One region of the Bradyrhizobium sp. WBAH42 genome, then DNA from elsewhere that is predicted to be linked to it. Evidence: predicted binding sites of a transcription regulator. Region 1 holds the regulator's gene; each other region holds the start of a gene.
The links. The regulator PhoB, encoded in region 1, activates phosphate uptake and scavenging genes when phosphate is short. The targets are predictions, from matches to a motif close to TGTCATNNANCTGTCAT.

Region 1 (6,285 bases):
CAGCTTGCCGCCCGCTTGGTCTGACTGGAGGAGATCGCCGTGCAGGCGCGTTCGAGCCGGCCGACGCTGTCCTCGATCTCCGCTTCGGTGACGATCAAGGGCGGCAGGAAGCGCACGACATTGTCGCCGGCCCCGACGGTGAGCAGCTTTTCGGCGCGCAGCGCCGCGACGAGATCGCCCGAGGGCACCACGGCCTTGATGCCGATCAGGAGGCCCTCGCCGCGCACCTCGCTGACGACATCGGGGTGACGATCGATCACGGAGGCGAGCTTCTGCTTGAGCAGCAGCGACATCTTCTGCACGCGGTCGAAGAAGCCGGGCTTGAGCATGACGTCGAGCACGGCGTTGGCAGCCGAGATCGCGAGCGGATTGCCGCCGAAGGTGGAGCCGTGCGAGCCGGGCCCCATGCCGGCGGCCGCATCAGCGGTCGCCAGCACCGCGCCGATCGGGAAGCCGCCGCCGAGCGCCTTGGCGAGCGACATCACGTCCGGTGTGACGCCGGTGCGCTTGTAGGCAAAGAGCTCGCCGGTGCGGCCCATGCCGGTCTGCACCTCGTCGAAGGCGAGCAACAGGCCGCGCTCGTTGCAGAGCTCGCGCAGCGCCTTCAGGAAGGCCGGAGGTGCAGCACGAACGCCACCCTCGCCCTGGATCGGCTCGATGAGAATGCCGGCGGTGTGCGGGCCGATCGCCTTCTTCACGGCGTCGAGGTCGCCGTGCGGCACCTGATCGAAGCCGTCCATCGGCGGACCGAAGCCCTCGAGATATTTCGCAGACCCGGTGGCGGCGAGCGTCGCCAGCGTGCGGCCATGGAAGGCGCCTTCGAAGGTGATGATGCGATAACGCTCCGGATGGCCCTTGGAGAAGTGATGATGGCGGACGAGCTTGACCACACCTTCCAGCGCCTCGGCGCCGGAATTGCAGAAGAACACGAAGTCCGCGAAGCTCTCATTGCAGAGGCGGCTTGCGAGCTTCTCGCCATCGGGGCTCTGGAACAGGTTCGACATGTGCCAGAGCTTCGTCGCCTGCTCCTGCAACGCCTTGACCAGCGCGGGATGAACGTGGCCGAGCGCATTCACCGCCACGCCCGAGGTGAAATCGAGATAGCGATCGCCATTGGCCGCGATCAGCCAGCAGCCTTCGCCGCGCTCGAAACCGAGGTCGGCCCTGGCGAAAACGGGGAGCAAATGCGGCGCGGCGCTGTTAGTCATGACGTCACTTGAATGTTGCGGACGGTGTGAGGCACGCATTGCGCAACGCACCATTGACCGGCCCCGGAAAACGAAACGTGCCGCCTTTTAAGGGCGGCACGTGGCACTATCTTATGCCTGGAAAGACGGGTGTCAATGCCGCCCGGAAAGCCTCGCGAAACGCTGAATCCGTAGTCTTGCGGTGCCGATTTTGCGGGTTTTTCACCACGGAACATGTGGAAGCGAGTCGGCGGACTCTTGCGCGGGAGTCACGCCATATTGTAGCGTTTGGACTGTCAGATACGACATCTCGTGCAGCAGTTCTGATCCCAAAAGTCCTCATGTACCGGCGTAAACGTTCGGGCGTCTTGAGCGCGCCCGGCGAGCCTTAAGGGATTCTGGCGGCACGGGTTTTTCAAGGCTTTAGGCAATCGCGGCGAAGGCTCCAGGATGGCAGGCGCGCTGCGAGGGAAAGGGTGCAATGACGGTTTTGACCTGGTCCGATGATCGCGTCGAGCAGCTGAAGAAGCTCTGGGAGGCCGGACTTTCGGCCAGCCAGATCGCGGCGGAGCTCGGCAATGTGACCCGCAATGCCGTGATCGGCAAGGTGCACCGGCTCGGCCTGTCCGGCCGCGCCAAGAGCCCTTCATCGGCAGCGCCGCGGCCGCGCAAGGCACGGCCCGCGCAGCACATGATGCGCGTGACGCGACCCGTTGCGCGCGGCAACACCGCGCTGGCGCAGGCCTTCGAGGTCGAGGTGGAAGCCGAGCCGGTCACCTACGACAACGTGGTGCCGATGAGCCAGCGCCTGTCGCTGCTGGAATTGAACGAGGCGACGTGCCACTGGCCGGTCGGCGATCCATCGAGCCCGGATTTCTTCTTCTGCGGCGGCAAGGCGCTCTCGGGCCTGCCCTACTGCGCCCAGCATTCGCGCGTGGCCTATCAGCCCGCAGCGGACCGCCGTCGCGCACCGGCGAAGCCGAGCACGCGCTGAGCTTGCGGAATTAGTTGATCGCCGAGATTACAGCCGTCACACGATGACGGCGCCACCTACTCAGTGTCATCCCCGCGAAGGCGGGGATCCATAACCACAGGGCGCGATCGTTGCGCGAGATGGTCACGCCGAGTCATCGTCAAACCACGTCCCGTGGTTGATCGCGACGAGCGCAAGCGCTCGCGCTGAGATCCCGGGCTCGCGCTGCGCGCGCCCCGGGATGACGGTTGAGGGTGTAGCCGCAGCTCACCACACCAACAGCTCGCAGATCTTACGTCTGCTCGGCCTTCGCGAAGCGATCATCCAGCGCGTAGCCGGCGCCGCGGACGGTGCGGATCGGGTCCTGCTCGCGGCCGAGATTGAGCAGCTTGCGCAGGCGGCCGATATGGACGTCGACGGTACGCTCATCGATATAGATGTCGCGGCCCCAGACGCTATCGAGCAGCTGCTCGCGCGAGAACACGCGGCCGGGATGCTCCAGGAAGAACTCCAGCAGGCGATATTCGGTCGGGCCGAGATCGATCGGCCGACCCGAGCGCGCCACGCGGCGCTTGTCGCGGTCGAGCTCGATGTCGCCATAGGCGAGCACGGTGGCGAGCCGCTCGGGGCTGGCGCGCCTGAGCAGACCCTTCACGCGCGCGAGCAGCTCCGGCACCGAGAACGGCTTGACGATGTAATCGTCGGCGCCGGTTGCGAGGCCCCGTACCCGCTCGCTCTCCTCGCCGCGCGCGGTGAGCATGATGATCGGCAGCTGCTTGGTCTCGGGACGGGTCCGAAGCCGCCGGCACAGCTCGATGCCCGACAGGCCCGGCAGCATCCAGTCGAGCACGATCAGATCGGGAATGTGCTCCTTGAGGCGGGTGTCGGCGTCGTCGCCGCGCATCACCGTCTCGACGTCATAGCCGTCGCCTTCGAGGTTGTAGCGGAGAAGCTCGGTGAGAGCTTCCTCGTCCTCTACCACCATAATGCGTGCGCCCATGTTGTCGTCGCTCCTTAGGTATTCGGCACCGTCGTGGCGAAGGTCGTCATGTCGCCCTTCGGCCGCTTGTCGGTGATCGCCTGGCCCTCGATCATGTAGAACACGGTCTCGGCGATGTTGGTGGCATGGTCGCCGATCCGCTCGATGTTCTTGGCACAGAACATCAGGTGGATGCAGAACGAGATATTGCGCGGATCCTCCATCATGTAGGTGAGGAGCTCGCGGAACAGCGAGGTGCAGATGGCGTCGACCTCCTCGTCGCCCTTCCACACCGCCATCGCCGCCGGCAGATCGTGCGCGGCATAGGCGTCGAGCACGCTCTTGACCTGCTGCTGCACGAGGTCGGTCATGTGCTCCAGGCCGCGGAACAGCTTGAGCGGATGGAAATCCGTCTCCAGCGCCGCGACGCGCTTGCCCATGTTCTTGGCAAGATCGCCGATGCGCTCGAGATCGGTCGCAACGCGCATGGCGCCGACGATCTCGCGCAGGTCGACGGCCATCGGCTGGCGGCGGGCGATGGTGAGCACGGCGCGCTCCTCGATGCGCTTCTGCAGCGCGTCGAGATCGGCGTCGGTGGTGACGACGCGCTGGCCGAGTGCCACGTCGCGGCGGATCAGCGCGTCGACGGAATCGACGATCATGCGCTCGGCGATGCCGCCCATCTCGGCGACCAGGCGAGTGAGCTCCTGAAGGTCGCTGTCAAAGGCCTTTACGGTATGTTCAGAACCCATATTCCGTCTCCTCAGCCGAACCGGCCGGTGATGTAATCCTGCGTGCGCCGATCGCTCGGCGACGTGAAGATCTTGCTGGTGTCGTCGAACTCGATCAGCTCGCCGAGATACATGAAGGCGGTCTTGTCGGAGACGCGCGCCGCCTGCTGCATGTTGTGGGTGACGATCGCGATCGTGTAGTTCTCGGACAATTCCTGGATCAGTTCCTCGACCTTGGCGGTCGAGATCGGGTCGAGCGCCGAGCAGGGCTCGTCGAACAGGATCACCTCGGGCCGCACCGCGACGGTGCGGGCGATGCAGAGGCGCTGCTGCTGGCCGCCGGAGAGCGACAGGCCGGAGGCATTGAGCTTGTCCTTGACCTCGTTCCACAGCGCGCCGCCGCGCAGAGCCTTCTCAACGCGGTCGTCCATCTCCGACTTCGAGATCTTCTCGTACAGACGAATGCCGAAGGCGATGTTCTCGTAGATCGTCATCGGGAACGGCGTCGGCTTCTGGAACACCATGCCGACCCGGGCCCGCAACAGGTTGAGGTCCAGCTTGGCGTCGAGGATGTTGGTCTGGTCGAGCAGCAGCTGGCCGGTGGCGCGCTGGCCCGGATAGAGGTCGTACATCCGGTTGAAGATGCGCAGCAGGGTCGACTTGCCGCAGCCCGACGGGCCGATGAACGCCGTGACGCGGTTGGTGCCGAGCGTCAGATTGATGTTCTTCAGCGCGTGGTGCTCACCGTAGTAGAAATTCAGGTTGCGCGCGGTGACCTTGGCGGGCGCCTCGGGCAGCGGCTGCGAGCCGGGATGAACGGTCGGCGCGCTGACGGAAACAGACATTTCACTCATTTTGCAGTCCTCTCGGCGCCAAGGATGCGCGCGCCAATGTTCAGGGCAAGCACGGTCAGGGTGATGAGCAGCGCGCCGCTCCAGGCGAGTTGCTTCCAATATTCGTAGGGGCTCTGCACGAAGTTGTTGATGGTGACAGGTAGGTTCGCCATCGTCTTGTTCAGGCCGAGGCTGAAGAACTGGTTCGACAGCGCCGTGAACAACAGCGGTGCGGTCTCGCCCGCGACGCGGGCGGTCGCCAGCAGCACGCCGGTGATGAGGCCGGAACGCGCGGCACGATAGGCGATGCGCTTGATCACCAGCGAGCGCGGCAGACCGAGCGCAGAGGCCGCCTCGCGCAGCGGATTCGGCACCAGCAGCAGCATGTCCTCGGTGGTGCGCACGACGACCGGGATCACGATGACGGCGAGCGCGAGGCTGCCCGCGATCGCCGAGAAGCCGCGCATCGGCACCACCACCGCCCCGTAGATGAACAGGCCGATGATGATCGAGGGCGCCGACAGGAGAATGTCGTTGATGAAACGGATCACCGAGGTCAGCTTGTCGTTGCGGCCGTATTCGGCAAGATAGGTGCCGGCGAACAGGCCGAGCGGCGCGCCGATGCCGACGCCGATCACGGTCATGATCAGTGAGCCGACGATGGCGTTGAGCAGACCGCCTTCGTTCGATCCGGGCGGCGGCGTGTTCTCGGTGAAGACCTGGAGGTTGAGCCCGGCCAGGCCGTTGTAGAGCAACGTCATCAGGATCAGCGCGAGCCAGGTGACGCCGAACGCAGCGGCTGCGATGCAGAGTCCGCGAATGACGATGTCCCAGCGGCGGCGGCGCGAATAGATCGGGTTCATGGCTTCACTTCCCCGCCTTGGTTTCCAGGCGCAGCAGCATCAACCGGGCGGCCGCGAGCACGAAGAACGTCAGCACGAACAGCAGGAGGCCGAGCAGGATCAGGCCGGACTGGTGCAGGCCGTCGCTCTCGGCGAACTCGGATGCGATCGCGGCCGAGATCGTGGTGCCCGGGGCGAAGATCGACGAGGAGATCCGGAACGAATTGCCGATGATGAAGGTCACCGCCATGGTCTCGCCCAGCGCGCGGCCCAGCGCCAGCATGACGCCGCCGATGATGCCGACGCGGGTGTAGGGGATCACGACGCTGCGGACGACTTCCCAGGTGGTGCAGCCGACGCCATAGGCGGCTTCCTTCAGCACCGGCGGCACCGTCTTGAACACATCGACCGAGATCGAGGTGATGAAGGGCAGCACCATGATGGCGAGGATCAGGGCGGCGTTGAACAGGCTGAGATAGGACGGGGGACCCGCGAAGATCGCGCCCAGCACGGGAACACCGTCGAACACCCTGATCATGAAGGGCTGGAAGGTGTTGGCTAGGAACGGGCCGAGCACGAAGAAGCCCCACATGCCGTAGATGATCGAGGGGATGCCGGCGAGCAGCTCCACCGCCATGCCGATCGGGCGGCGCAGCCATTGCGGGCAGAGCTCGGTGAGGAAGATCGCAATGCCGAGACCGACGGGAATGGCGATCAGCATCGCGATGAAGGAGGTGACG
Region 2 (6,285 bases), 570 kb from region 1:
CTGCGCGCGCGCCCCGTGGGGCCGAGGCCCGCAACATGGCCCAGGACAACGCGCCGGAGCCGGCAGAGGCCGAGGAATTGGTCTCGCTCGAGGAGGCCGATGCCGAGGAGAACACCGGCAAGGTCAAGGCCGTCGTGCCCGAATCGGAGGACGATATCGAGGTCGACGAGACCCTCGACGACGATGATGACGACGATTCGACCTTCATTGCCGACGAGGAAGAGGGCGATGAGGACGTGACCGACATCATTGGTGATGTCGGAGGTGATGAAGAGACTTGAGATCAGCCCTGATCTGTGAAAAAGGGTGCACCGCGCGAGTCGGAAAGGCTCGCCGGTCCGGGGTGATCGACCAGGTTCACCCCGTCTAAGGTTAAGGGGCCATAGCTCAGCTGGGAGAGCGCTTGCATGGCATGCAAGAGGTCGGCGGTTCGATCCCGCCTGGCTCCACCAGCCTTCGCTCGCTTCGCGAGCTACGGCTCGGCAAGCCAGCCCCGCTCCATCGTAGCGAAGTGAGCGAAGGCTGCCGCGGCGCAGCCCGAAGGGCGAATCCGGGCCCCATCAGATAGAACGCGGGTGTAAGCTCCCCCTCGACGACTGGGGAGTGTGCCGTGAAATACGTCTACATTCTGAGAGCCTCGATTCCCTTCACTTTTATGTCGGGATCACCGACGACCTGCGAACCAGACTGGCAAAGCACAATGCTGGCGAGGTGCCCCACACCTCGAAATACGGGCCTTGGCGTCTCAAGACTTACGTCGCATTCAGCAACGAGAAGCAGGCCGTCGCATTCGAGAAGTACTTGAAGTCAGCGTCCGGTCGCGCCTTCGCCAAGAAGCGGCTCTAACCCCTACTCCCCGATCACCGCATTCAGCCGATCCCTCAGCGCGACGATCTCGTCTTTCATCGCCACCAGCTCCGACACCGAGCAGTCCGATGCCGCCAGGATCGAGTGCGGCACGGCGCGCGCCTTTTCCTTCAGTGCATGGCCCTGCGGCGTCAGGGCGATCAGCACCTGGCGTTCGTCCTCGCGCGAGCGGGTGCGCTTGACGAGATGGGCGGCCTCGAGCCGCTTGAGCAGCGGCGTCAGCGTGCCCGAATCCAGGAACAGCTTCTCGCCGATGTCCTTCACCGGCACGTCGTCGCGCTCCCACAGCACCAGCATGACCAGATATTGCGGATAGGTCAGGCCGAGCCGATCGAGCAGCGGCTTGTAGACGCGGTTGAAGGCGTGCGTGGCGGAATAGACCGCGAAGCAGATCTGGTTGTCGAGGCGAAGCGGGTCGACCGCCGTTGATTTCCGGGCCATGACGAATCTCGTGCGTTTCTCCCATTCTGGGCCCGGCCGGCGGCGCATTCAATTGCGAACAATTAAATGTGAGACGCGCCGATTTAGATTGCGCGCAATCTAATTGCCTGCGATAAAGCTCACACCCCAACCTGGAAAGACCCGAGGAGACGAAAATGTCCGTGAACGTCCTCTACAAGACCAGCGCCAAGGCCACCGGCGGCCGCGACGGCCATGCTGCGACCCTCGACGGCGCGCTCGACGTCAAGCTCACCACGCCGAAGGAGCTCGGCGGTGGCGGCGGCGCCGGCAACAATCCCGAGCAGCTGTTCGCGGCCGGCTATGCCGCCTGCTTCATCGGCGCGATGAAGTTCGTGGCTTCGCAGGGCGGCCCGAAGGTTCCGGCCGATGCCTCCGTCACCTCGACCGTCGGCATCGGCCCGCGCTCGGAAGGCGGCTTCGGCCTCGACATCGATCTTGCCGTCTCGCTGCCGGGCCTTGCCCGCGCGGAGGCCGAGGCGCTGGTCGCCAAGGCGCACCAGGTGTGCCCGTACTCCAATGCCACGCGCGGCAATGTCGACGTTCGCCTGACGGTCGTCTGATCGGCAGCGCGGATTGGCTGGCCCGGGATCCCCCTCGGGCCGGCCGCTTCCGACTGAATTTGCCACGCCGCGGCATGGCAGCGCAGCCGCGCATGCGGCCCTACGCGAGGGCCCATTGCTGGCGCAAACAAACCTCGCTAGGCCTGTGCTCGAACGTCGACACAGGAGAAGCGAAGGCATGAGTTCTGAAGCCGCAACGGGTGCCATGAGCGGACTGCGCGTCATCGATCTCACGCGTGTGCTCGGCGGTCCTTACTGCACCCAGATCCTCGCCGACCATGGCGCCGACGTGATCAAGGTCGAGCCGCCCGCGGGCGACGAGGTGCGCGAATGGGGCCCTCCGTTCCACGAGGAGGATGCGGCCTATTTCGTCGGCATCAACCGCAACAAGCGCTCGATCGGCCTCGACCTCGCCTCCGAAGGCGGGCGCGTCGTGCTGCTGAAGATGCTGGAAACGGCCGACGTCCTGATCGAGAATTTCAAGCCGGGCACGCTGGAGAAATGGGGCATCGGCAACGACGTCCTCGGCAAGAAATATCCGCGCCTCGTGCATTGCCGGATCTGCGGCTTCGGCGCCGACGGCCCGCGTGGCGGCAATCCCGGCTATGACGCCATCATCCAGGCCATGACCGGCATGATCGCGGCGACCGGCTCGCCCGAGAGCGGGCCGATGCGGATCGGCGTGCCGCTGGTCGACATCACCACCGGACTTTATGCGGCGATCGGCATCCTGATGGCGCTGTCGGAGCGGCAACGTTCGGGCAAGGGCCAGTTTCTGGAGACGACGCTGTACGAGACCGGCCTTGCCATCATGCATCCGCACACCGCGAATTATTTCATGCATGGCAAGCCGCCGGGCCTCACCGGCAACGAGCACCCGAACCTCGTGCCTTATGCGATCTTCCCGACCAAGACCGACAACATCTTCATCGGCGTCGGCAATGACGGCACCTTCCGCAAGCTCGCCAAGGAGATCGGCAAGCCCGAGCTCGGCACCGATCCGCGCTTTGCCCGCAACAAGGACCGCATCGCCAATCGCGAGGCGCTGCGCGCCGAGCTCGCCGCCGTGTTCAGCCAGCACGAGGCCGAGCCGCTGTGCAACCGCCTGCTCGCCGCGGGCCTGCCCGCAGGTCCCGTGCAGAAGATCGACCAGGCGCTGACGAATCCGCACACGATCGCGCGTGGCGATATCATCGAGAAGGACTGGTACAAGGGCGTGGCGTCACCGATCCGGCTCGACCGCAGCAAGCCCAGCCTGCGCCGCGTGCCGCCGAAGTTCAGCCAGCACGCGGCCGAGGTGCTGGGCGGGTTCGGCTACTCCAAGGCCGAGATCGACGCGATGGTCGAAAAAGGCACGGTCTGCGGTCCCGACCGCAAGCGCTAAGGGCCTCACCCTTCCCATCCACCAATGCCGCACTGCGGCGCGCGCACGCATGTGCAGCGCGAACGGAGTTGGCTGACCGCTCCGTCTTCGCCTATTTGACGACTTCCCATTTGGCAGCGCTTGCTGCTTTCGTTTCTCCCGCTTACACAGTCATGTGAACGTCATATGGCGCTGCTAGCGCAAGCGCTTCTTAGTGACGGGCAAGGGAGGTTTTCTTGATGGCTCTTCGACATTTTGGCGCGGCGGCGGCTGTCGCGCTCACGGTTGGTCTCGGCGCTTCGCCGGCACTTGCCGTGACCGAAATCCAGTGGTGGCACGCGATGACCGGCGCCAACAACGACGTCATCGTCAAGCTCGCCAACGACTTCAACGCCACGCAGAGCGACTACAAGGTGATCCCGACCTACAAGGGCAATTACGCCGATACGATGAACGCCGGCATCGCCGCGTTCCGCGCCGGCAACGCGCCGCACATCATGCAGGTGTTCGAGGTCGGCACCGCCACCATGATGGCCGCCACCGGCGCCGTGAAGCCGGTCTACAAGCTGATGGCCGAGACCGGCGAGAAGTTCGATCCGAAGGCCTATCTGCCCGCGATCACCGGCTATTACTCGACCTCGAAGGGCGAGATGCTGTCGTTCCCCTTCAACTCGTCGTCGACCGTGATGTGGGTCAACCTCGACGAGCTGAAGAAGGCCAATGTCGAGATCCCGAAGACCTGGCCCGACGTGTTCGACGCCGCCAAGAAGCTGAAGGCGGCCGGCCACGCCACCTGCGGCTTCTCCAACTCCTGGGTCACCTGGGTCAATCTCGAGCAGCTGTCCGCCTGGCACAACGTGCCGCTGTCGACCAAGGCCAACGGCCTCGACGGTTTCGACACCGTGCTCTCCTTCAATGGACCGCTCCAGGTCAAGCATCTCGAAAACCTGGTCGAGCTCCAGAAGGACAAGACCTACGACTATGCCGGTCGCACCAATACCGGCGAAGGCCGCTTCACGTCGGGCGAATGCCCGCTCTACCTGACCTCGTCGGCGTTCTTCGGCAACGTCAAGGCGCAGGCCAAGTTCGCCTTCACCGCGGTGCCGATGCCCTATTATCCGGACGCCAAGGGCGCGCCGCAGAACTCGATCATCGGCGGTGCCTCGCTCTGGGTGATGGGCGGCAAGCCGGCGGACGATTACAAGGGCGTCGCGAAGTTCCTCACCTTCCTCTCGGACACCGATCGCCAGGTCTACATCCACAAGGCCTCCGGCTATCTGCCGATCACCAAGGCGGCCTATGAGAAGGCCAAGGCCGAGGGCTTCTACAAGGACCAGCCCTATCTCGAGACGCCGCTGCTCGAGCTGACCAACAAGGAGCCGACCGAGAATTCGCGCGGCCTGCGCCTCGGCAACATGGTGCAGCTCCGTGACGTCTGGGCGGAGGAGATCGAGCAGGCCCTGGCGGGGAAGAAGACCGCCAAGCAGGCGCTAGACGCCGCCGTCGAGCGCGGCAACACCATGCTGCGCCAGTTCGAAAAGACCGCCGTGAAGTAAGGCGACCAGCGGCAGGCCGTCACCGGCCTGCCGCTTCTCTGGGGCATCATGCAAAAGCAAGCCATTTTCCAGTCGAAGCTGTTGCCCTATGCGCTGGTTGCGCCGCAGCTCGCGATCGTCCTGATTTTCTTCTACTGGCCGGCCTTGCAGGCGGTGATCCAGTCCTTCCTGCTCCAGGACGCCTTCGGCCTGTCGACCAGCTTCGTCTGGTTCGACAATTATCTCGAGCTGTTCAGGGAGCGCGCCTATTTCGAGGCGATCCTGCGCACCTTCTTCTTCTCGTTCGCGATCGCGGTGTCGTCGCTGTCGTTCGCGCTGCTGCTCGCCGTGATGGCGGACAAGCCGCTGCGCGGTGTGACGCTCTACCGCACGCTGCTGATCTGGCCCTATGCGGTGGCGCCGCCCGTCGTCGGCGTGCTCTGGATCTTCATGCTGCATCCCTCGCTCGGCGTGCTCTCGCGCTACCTGCGCACTCTGGGCATCGACTGGAATCCGCTGCTCGACGGCGACCAGGCCGCATCGCTGATCATCCTGGCCGCCGCCTGGAAGCAGATCTCCTACAACTTCCTGTTCTTCCTCGCCGGCCTGCAGAGCATCCCCAGAAGCGTGCTCGAGGCCGCCGCGATCGACGGCGCGCGCCCGATGCGCAGGTTCTGGACCGTGACCTTCCCGCTGCTGTCGCCGACCATCTTCTTCCTCCTGGTCGTCAACATCGTCTACGCCTTCTTCGACACGTTCGGCATCATCGACACCATGACCCGCGGCGGCCCCGGCAAGTCGACCGAGACGCTGGTCTACAAGGTCTATTCCGACGGCCTGCTCGGCGGCAATCTCGGCAGCTCGGCGGCGCAGTCGGTGATCCTGATGATCATGGTGATCGTGCTCACGGGCATCCAGTTCCGCTTCGTCGAACGCAAGGTGACCTACTGATGGTCGAGGAAGAGGGCTTTCGGCGCTACGTCGCCCACATCATCCTGTGGATCGGAATCGCGATCGTCGCCTTCCCGGTCTACATCGCAATCGTCGCCTCGACCCAGGACAACGCCGTGATCGCGAACGGGCAGATGTCGCTGCTGCCCGGCGGCCACTTCTTCGAGACCTACTACCAGACCATCTTCGTCGGCACGAGCGGCTCGACCCGCGAGCCGGTCGGCAACATGATGCTGAACTCGCTGGTGATGGCGCTGCTGATCGCGGTGGGCAAGATCGCGATCTCGATCATCTCGGCCTATGCGATCGTGTATTTCCGCTTCCCGTTCCGGATGCCGATCTTCTGGCTCATCTTCATCACCCTGATGCTCCCGGTCGAGGTCCGCATCTATCCGACCTACAAGATCGTCGCCGACCTGCACATGCTCGACAGCTATGCCGGCCTGTCGCTGCCGCTGATCGCATCGGCCACCGCGACGCTGCTGTTCCGCCAGTTCTTCATGACCGTGCCGGACGAGCTGTTGGAAGCCTCGCGCATCGACGGCGC
Region 3 (6,285 bases), 3.4 Mb from region 1:
CGCCCTGCGCGTGGTTGCCGGAGGAGAACGCGACGACCCCGCCGGCGCGCTTGTCCTGCGGGATCGAGAACACCTTGTTGAAGGCACCGCGGAACTTGAACGAGCCGGTGCGCTGGAGCATCTCCGGTTTCAGAAACACCTTGGCACCGACGCGCTCGTTGAGCACGGGGAAGGACAACAGCGGGGTGCGGATGGCGTAAGGCGCGATCACGCGCGCCGCGGCGTCGATGTCGGCAGGGCCGACCGGAAGGAGCTGTTCGGTCATGGCGGAATGTTATCGCGGCCGATCAGGCCCGGGCAAGACACCTCCGCGCGATGATTTCCCCCACAGCGTTTTAGGCGAAGTGGCTACCGGTTCGCGTGAAGAAAACGCGTCAAAACAAGAATCTAGAGCCATTTCGATCCATCGGATCGAGATCGCTCTAGGCCACGAACCGCGGCTGTTCCGCGCCGGCCCTGCCGGGCAATACCGCCCCGACCGCCAAAATGCTGTCGATGAAGACCCGCGCCGAGGCTTCCCAAGTGTACTTGGCGGCAAACGCGACGCAATCCTGCCGGGAGATGTCGAGCGCGGCGAAGCAGGCGCTGCGCAGATCGTGATCAAGCGCGCCGACCGGCGCATCGCCTATCACGTCGCGGGGTCCCTTCACCGGGAAAGCCGCGACCGGCAGACCACTCGCCAGCGCCTCCAGCAGCACCAGGCCGAAGGTGTCGGTCTTGCTCGGGAACACGAACACGTCGGCGGCGGCATAGATATCGGCCAGTTCCTCGCCGTGCTTCTCGCCGAGGAAGATCGCATCGGGATAGGCCTCTTCGAGCGCGGCGCGCGCCGGGCCGTCGCCGACAATCACCTTGGTGCCGGGCAGGTCGAGGTCGAGGAAGGCCTCGAGATTCTTCTCCACCGCGACGCGGCCGACCGACAGGAACACCGGCGCCGGCAGACAGAGATCGACTGCGCGGGGGTGGAACAGGCCGGTGTCGACACCGCGCGGCCACAGCACGACATTGTCGAAGCCGCGCTCGGTCAGTTCGCGGGCGAGCGCCGGCGTCGCCGCCATCACCGCGCGGCTGGGCGCATGGAAACGGCGCAGCGCCCGCCAGATCAGCGAGCCCGGGACCGGCACGCGGGCGCGGACATATTCGGGGAAACGGGTGTGGAAGCTGGTTGTGAACGGCAGCTTGCGCTGACGGCAATAGCGCCGGACCATCAAGCCGATCGGCCCTTCGGTCGCGATGTGGATGCTGTCGGGCCGCGCCTCCTCGATCAGCCTTGCGATCCGGGCCGGGCGCGGCATGGCGAGGCGCACGTCGCGATAGCTCGGCATGGCGAAGGTGCGGAACGATTGAGGCGTCAGGAACGTGAACTCGACGCCGAGCTCTTTGGCAGCGTCAGCGAGCTTGGTCAGCGTCCGAACCACACCGTTGACTTGCGGGTGCCAGGCGTCGGTCGCGACCAGGATGCGCATCAGGCCGCCCTTGCCGCGACCTGTGGCACCTGCGCGGGCTTCTGCAACTGATCCGCCCAGGTGATGATCTCGAAATGGCCGTCGTCATGCTCGACCAGGGCGGTGCAGCTCTCCACCCAGTCGCCGCAATTCATGTAGCGGATGCCGGCCTCGTCGCGGATCACGGCGTAGTGGATGTGGCCGCAGATCACGCCGTCGGCCTCGTGACGCCGTGCCTCGGCGGCGAGCGCCTGCTCGAACGCGCCGATATAGTTGACGGCGTTCTTGACCTTCTGCTTGGCCCATTGCGACAGCGACCAATAAGGCACGCCGAACAGGCGGCGAAAGAAGTTGACGAAGCGATTCATCTGGATCGCGAAGTCGTAGGCCTTGTCGCCGAGATGGGCGAGCCAGCGCGCGTTCTGCACCACGAGATCGAAGATGTCGCCGTGAATGACGAGATAGCGCTTGCCGTCGACGCCGGTGTGAACCGTGTTCTCGACCACGTCGATGCCGCCGAAATGCGTGCCGTAATAGTTGCGCAGGAACTCGTCGTGATTGCCGGGAATGTAGATGACCTTGGCGCCCTTGCGCGCCTTGCGCAAAAGCTTCTGGACGAGGTCGTTATGCGATTGCGGCCAGTGCCAGCTCGATTTCAGCGCCCAGCCGTCGACGATGTCGCCGACGAGATAGATCGTGTCGGCATCATGGTAGCGCAGGAAGTCGAGCAGAAGATCGGCTTGAGAACCGCGGGCTCCGAGATGGACGTCGGAGATGAACAACGTGCGAAAGCGCCGCTCCGGGCTCTCGTCACTCACATCGTAACTTCCCATGCGCCAGCCTGTAACAATGTCCCGTGACAGGGGGATGACCGATTGAACCCTCGAGGCACCTTGAAATACGAATCACGCCTTGCCTCGCCCTCCCCGCGAATATCAGTCGCATGCGACAATCAGGCGACATCGCGCCGCAGGGGGCTCTGGAGATCAGATCCCGGCCGGAAGCCAGGTAGGTGCGCTCCCTCCCCACTTGCGGGGAAGGGCTGGGGAGAGGGTGCTTCCGTAATGGGACAATCCCCAAGAGGAGAAAGGCCCTCGGCGCGACCTCTCCCGCAAGCGCAAGCGGGAGAGGCGAAGCAAGCCCGCCTCAGTAGAACTTGTGGAAATGATGGATCGGCCCGTGGCCGTGGCCGACGCTGAAGCGGTCGGCGGCGGCGATCGCGGCGCTGATCCATGCCTTGGCGTTGCGCACGGCGGCCTCGAGGTCCTCGCCCTTGGCCAGCCCCGCCGCGATGGCGGAGGACAGCGAGCAGCCGGTGCCGTGGGTGTTGCGGGTGGCCACGCGCGGCGCGGCGAGCGCGATCGTGGTCGCGGCAGTGACGAGATAGTCGGTGCTCTCGGCACCCTCTCCGTGCCCGCCCTTGATCAGGACGGCGCGGCAGCCCAGCGCCAGCAGGCGGCGTCCCTGGCTTTCGATCTCGGCCTCGCTCGCCGCCACCGGCTCATCGAGCAGGGCCGCGGCCTCCGGCAGGTTCGGCGTGATCACGGCAGCCAGCCGCATCAGCCTGGTGCGCAGGGCGTCGACGGCTTCAGCGGCGAGCAGGCGATCGCCGGAGGTCGCCACCATGACGGGATCGAGCACGACGTGCCGCGGTGCCCAGCGCGACAGCGCGGCCGCGATGGCGTCGATGCTGGCGGCCTGGGCCACCATGCCGATCTTCACCGCACCGATGTCGAGGTCGGAGAACACCGCGTCGATCTGCTCGGTGACGAACCCGGCCGGCACCGCGTGAATGCCGGTCACGCCGCGCGTGTTCTGCGCCGTTAGCGCCGTGATCACGGAGGCGCCGTAGACGCCGAGCGCGGCAAAGGTCTTCAGGTCCGCCTGGATGCCGGCGCCGCCGCTCGAATCGGAACCGGCGATGGTGAGTGCGACCGGGGTCGTCATCGCGGGGGACATGTGCTTGAGGACGCCGCCATGGCCTGTCCTAGCGCGACCGCGGAACGCCAGCAAGCGCGCCGAATCGCCGCCGAGCGTGATTCGCGAATCAATTGCGCCTTGCGAATCAGTCGGACACGGCGCGGTCAAAGGCCCGCAATGATGCGGGCTTGAAAATGCAACGGCGCCGGACCCTTGGTATAGTTGTGTACCTTAACGTGCTTCGCCGGTCAGGCGAGACGTCAGGTGGTGGAACCGTCCGACGACCCGATCTTGCAGGTCGCCCGGCCCGCAAGCCATCTGAAAAGACTCTTGGGGTGGAATGATGTGGGCCTTCTTCGAACGTCTCCTCGACTCGTCCATGCTGTCGCCGCACGGCATCTGCCTGTTGTGGGAGCCTGAGCTGATCTGGCTTCACGTCGTTTCCGACGCCTGCATTGCCGCCGCCTATTTCTCGATCCCGTTCGCCCTCGCCATCCTCGTCACCAAGCGGCGCGACCTCAAGTTCGGCTGGGTCTTCTGGGCGTTCGCGATCTTCATCATGGCCTGCGGCCTGACTCACGTGCTGTCGATCTACACGCTCTGGGTTCCGGTCTACGGCATCGAGGGCATGGTCAAGGCCGCCACCGCGGTCGCCTCGGTCTTCACCGCCGCCGCACTCTGGCCGTTGCTGCCGAAGATCCTGACAATCCCCTCGCCGTTCGAGCTGCGACAGGTCCAGGCCGCGCTCGAGGAGGAGGAAATCAAGAGCCGTGACGCCGCGCTGCTGCTGCAGCAGGTCCGCGATGCCCAGCGCGCGATGCGCGAGAGCGTGGCGCGCCTCACCGCGATCGTCGAGACCGCCGTCGACGGCGTCATCCTGTTCGATGCGCAGGACCGCATCCTGCTGTTCAATCCGGCCTGCGAGCGCTTGTTCGGCTACCGCGCCGACGAGGTGATGAACCGCAACGTCGGCATGCTGATGCCCGAGGCGGATGCGGCGCGGCATTTCGCGATAGGCGGCGAGGCCATCGGCCTGCGCAAGGACGGCACGACGTTTGCGATGGACCTCTCGGTCGGCCAGGCGCGGCAGGACGGCGAATTGATCTTCGTCGGCATCGTCCACGACCTCACCGGGCGCAAGCTGACCGAGCAGCAGCTCCAGCAGGCGCAGAAGATGGAGATGGTCGGCCAGCTCTCCGGCGGCATCGCGCACGACTTCAACAATCTGCTGACCGTCATCATCGGCAATGCCGAGCACCTGAGCGAGCAGCTCAAGGCGAGGCCGGACCTCAAGCGCTTTGCCGAGGACATCTGCCAATCGGGCGAACAGGGCGCCGAGCTGACGCAGCGCCTGCTCGCCTTCAGCCGCCGCCAATTGCTGCGGCCTCAGACGATCGATTGCCGCAGCCTGCTCGATTCCATGTTCAAGCTGCTCAAGCGCACCTTGCGCGAAGACATCGAGATCAGGACGAGCTCCGGGCCCGGCACGGTCCTGGCCTTTGCCGACCGCGCCCAGCTCGAATCCGCCGTGCTGAATCTTGCGCTCAATGCGCAGGATGCCATGCCATCGGGAGGCCACCTCACGCTGGCCACTGAGCTGGTCACGATCGACGATGATCGCGCCCTTCACCCGGAGGTCGCGCCCGGCAGCTACGCCCTGATCTCGGTCACCGATGACGGCGAAGGCATGACGCCCGAGATCACCGCACGCGCTTTCGAGCCGTTCTTCACCACCAAGGAGGTCGGCAAGGGTTCGGGCCTCGGCCTCAGCATGGTCTATGGCTTTGCCAAGCAATCGGGCGGCCATGTCTCGATCTACAGCGAGGCAGGTCTTGGAACCACGGTCCGGATCTACCTGCCGCGCGCGAACACCGGCGGGTCGCAGGCCGATCTTCCCGACGGCGAGGACACGGCGCCGCGAGGCTACGAGACGATCCTGATCGTCGAGGACGATCCGTTCGTCCGCTCCTCCGTCATTCGCAGGGTGGAAGCGCTCGGATATCGCGTCGTTGCCGCGGTCAACGGCAAGGATGCCCTGCAGCAGCTGCAGGGCGATCCCGGCATCGACTTGCTGTTCACCGATATCGTGATGCCCGGCGGCATGAGCGGCTGGGACCTCGCCGATCAGGCGCGGCGGCTGCGTCCCGGCCTGCCGGTCCTGTTCACCTCGGGCTACGCGCTGGAGACCCTGGTCGCCCAGGGCCACGCGCGGCCGCAATCGATCGTGCTGACCAAGCCCTATCGCAAGGTCGAGCTCGCCCAGCGGCTCAGGGATGCATTGGCCGCAGCGGTGGTCCCATCCTAGACTTGCGAATGCGCCGCGCAGGAGCCGCAAGCTGGCTTGCTAAATCCGGCCGGTTTTGGCCTATTAGCCGCCAGATCCGCTTTCGGAGTGCCCGCGATGGTTCCTTTCTTCGTCCAAATCAAATGCAAGCTCGGCCAGTCCTATACGGTGGCCAATGCGCTTGCCGAAGCCGAGATCGCCTCCGAGATCTATTCCACGGCCGGCCAATACGACCTCCTGGTGAAGTTCTACGTCGACAAGGATACCGACATCGGCCATTTCGTGAATGAGAAGGTGCAGGTGCTGCCGGGCATCCAGGACACCCTCACCATCATCACCTTCAAGGCGTTCGGCACCGGCTAGAGCATGCGCCTAACAACGGCCGAAGCGCGCCGGCAGCGCTAGCCGCCCTCCTTGCGTTTGGGCGGTGTCGGTCCCTGCACCGGCGGCAGCGACTTCAGATACGCGGCCATCGCGGCGCGGTCTTCCGCGGTCAGTTGCGCCAGATTCTTGATCACCGGCCGCATCGCACCCGAAGCGCTGTCGCCCTCGGGCATGTCGCCGGTCTCGAGAAAATCCGCGATATCCTTCTCGCTCCAGCTGCCGATGCCCTGCTGCGTGATGTTGGGCACCCAG

Region 2: ugpB (sn-glycerol-3-phosphate ABC transporter substrate-binding protein UgpB) is a predicted target of PhoB. The motif match lies at 3,422-3,438, and genes of this name have one in related genera.
Region 3: DCG74_RS30335 (UDP-2,3-diacylglucosamine diphosphatase) is a predicted target of PhoB. The motif match lies at 2,302-2,318, and genes of this name have one in related genera.

Annotation. Positions count from the first base shown of each region.
Region 1 covers NZ_CP036533.1:1,505,516-1,511,800, reverse strand. Annotated here, with positions in the region: gene DCG74_RS07035 (aspartate aminotransferase family protein) at 1-1,208, opposite strand, end outside; gene DCG74_RS07030 (GcrA family cell cycle regulator) at 1,669-2,181, shown strand; gene phoB (phosphate regulon transcriptional regulator PhoB) at 2,453-3,160, opposite strand; gene phoU (phosphate signaling complex protein PhoU) at 3,175-3,891, opposite strand; gene pstB (phosphate ABC transporter ATP-binding protein PstB) at 3,903-4,724, opposite strand; gene pstA (phosphate ABC transporter permease PstA) at 4,721-5,566, opposite strand; gene pstC (phosphate ABC transporter permease subunit PstC) at 5,571-6,285, opposite strand, start outside.
Region 2 covers NZ_CP036533.1:933,065-939,349, forward strand. Annotated here, with positions in the region: gene DCG74_RS04390 (TIGR02300 family protein) at 1-281, shown strand, start outside; tRNA gene DCG74_RS04395 (tRNA-Ala) at 377-452, shown strand; partial or broken gene DCG74_RS04400 (GIY-YIG nuclease family protein) at 611-846, shown strand; gene DCG74_RS04405 (MarR family winged helix-turn-helix transcriptional regulator) at 850-1,308, opposite strand; gene DCG74_RS04410 (organic hydroperoxide resistance protein) at 1,464-1,889, shown strand; gene DCG74_RS04415 (CaiB/BaiF CoA-transferase family protein) at 2,068-3,273, shown strand; gene ugpB (sn-glycerol-3-phosphate ABC transporter substrate-binding protein UgpB) at 3,492-4,808, shown strand; gene ugpA (sn-glycerol-3-phosphate ABC transporter permease UgpA) at 4,857-5,738, shown strand; gene ugpE (sn-glycerol-3-phosphate ABC transporter permease UgpE) at 5,738-6,285, shown strand, end outside.
Region 3 covers NZ_CP036533.1:6,415,503-6,421,787, forward strand. Annotated here, with positions in the region: gene DCG74_RS30325 (threonine/serine dehydratase) at 1-265, opposite strand, end outside; gene DCG74_RS30330 (glycosyltransferase family 1 protein) at 423-1,466, opposite strand; gene DCG74_RS30335 (UDP-2,3-diacylglucosamine diphosphatase) at 1,466-2,278, opposite strand; gene thiD (bifunctional hydroxymethylpyrimidine kinase/phosphomethylpyrimidine kinase) at 2,592-3,392, opposite strand; gene DCG74_RS30345 (PAS domain-containing sensor histidine kinase) at 3,745-5,670, shown strand; gene DCG74_RS30350 (Lrp/AsnC family transcriptional regulator) at 5,767-6,012, shown strand; gene DCG74_RS30355 (cytochrome c) at 6,051-6,285, opposite strand, start outside.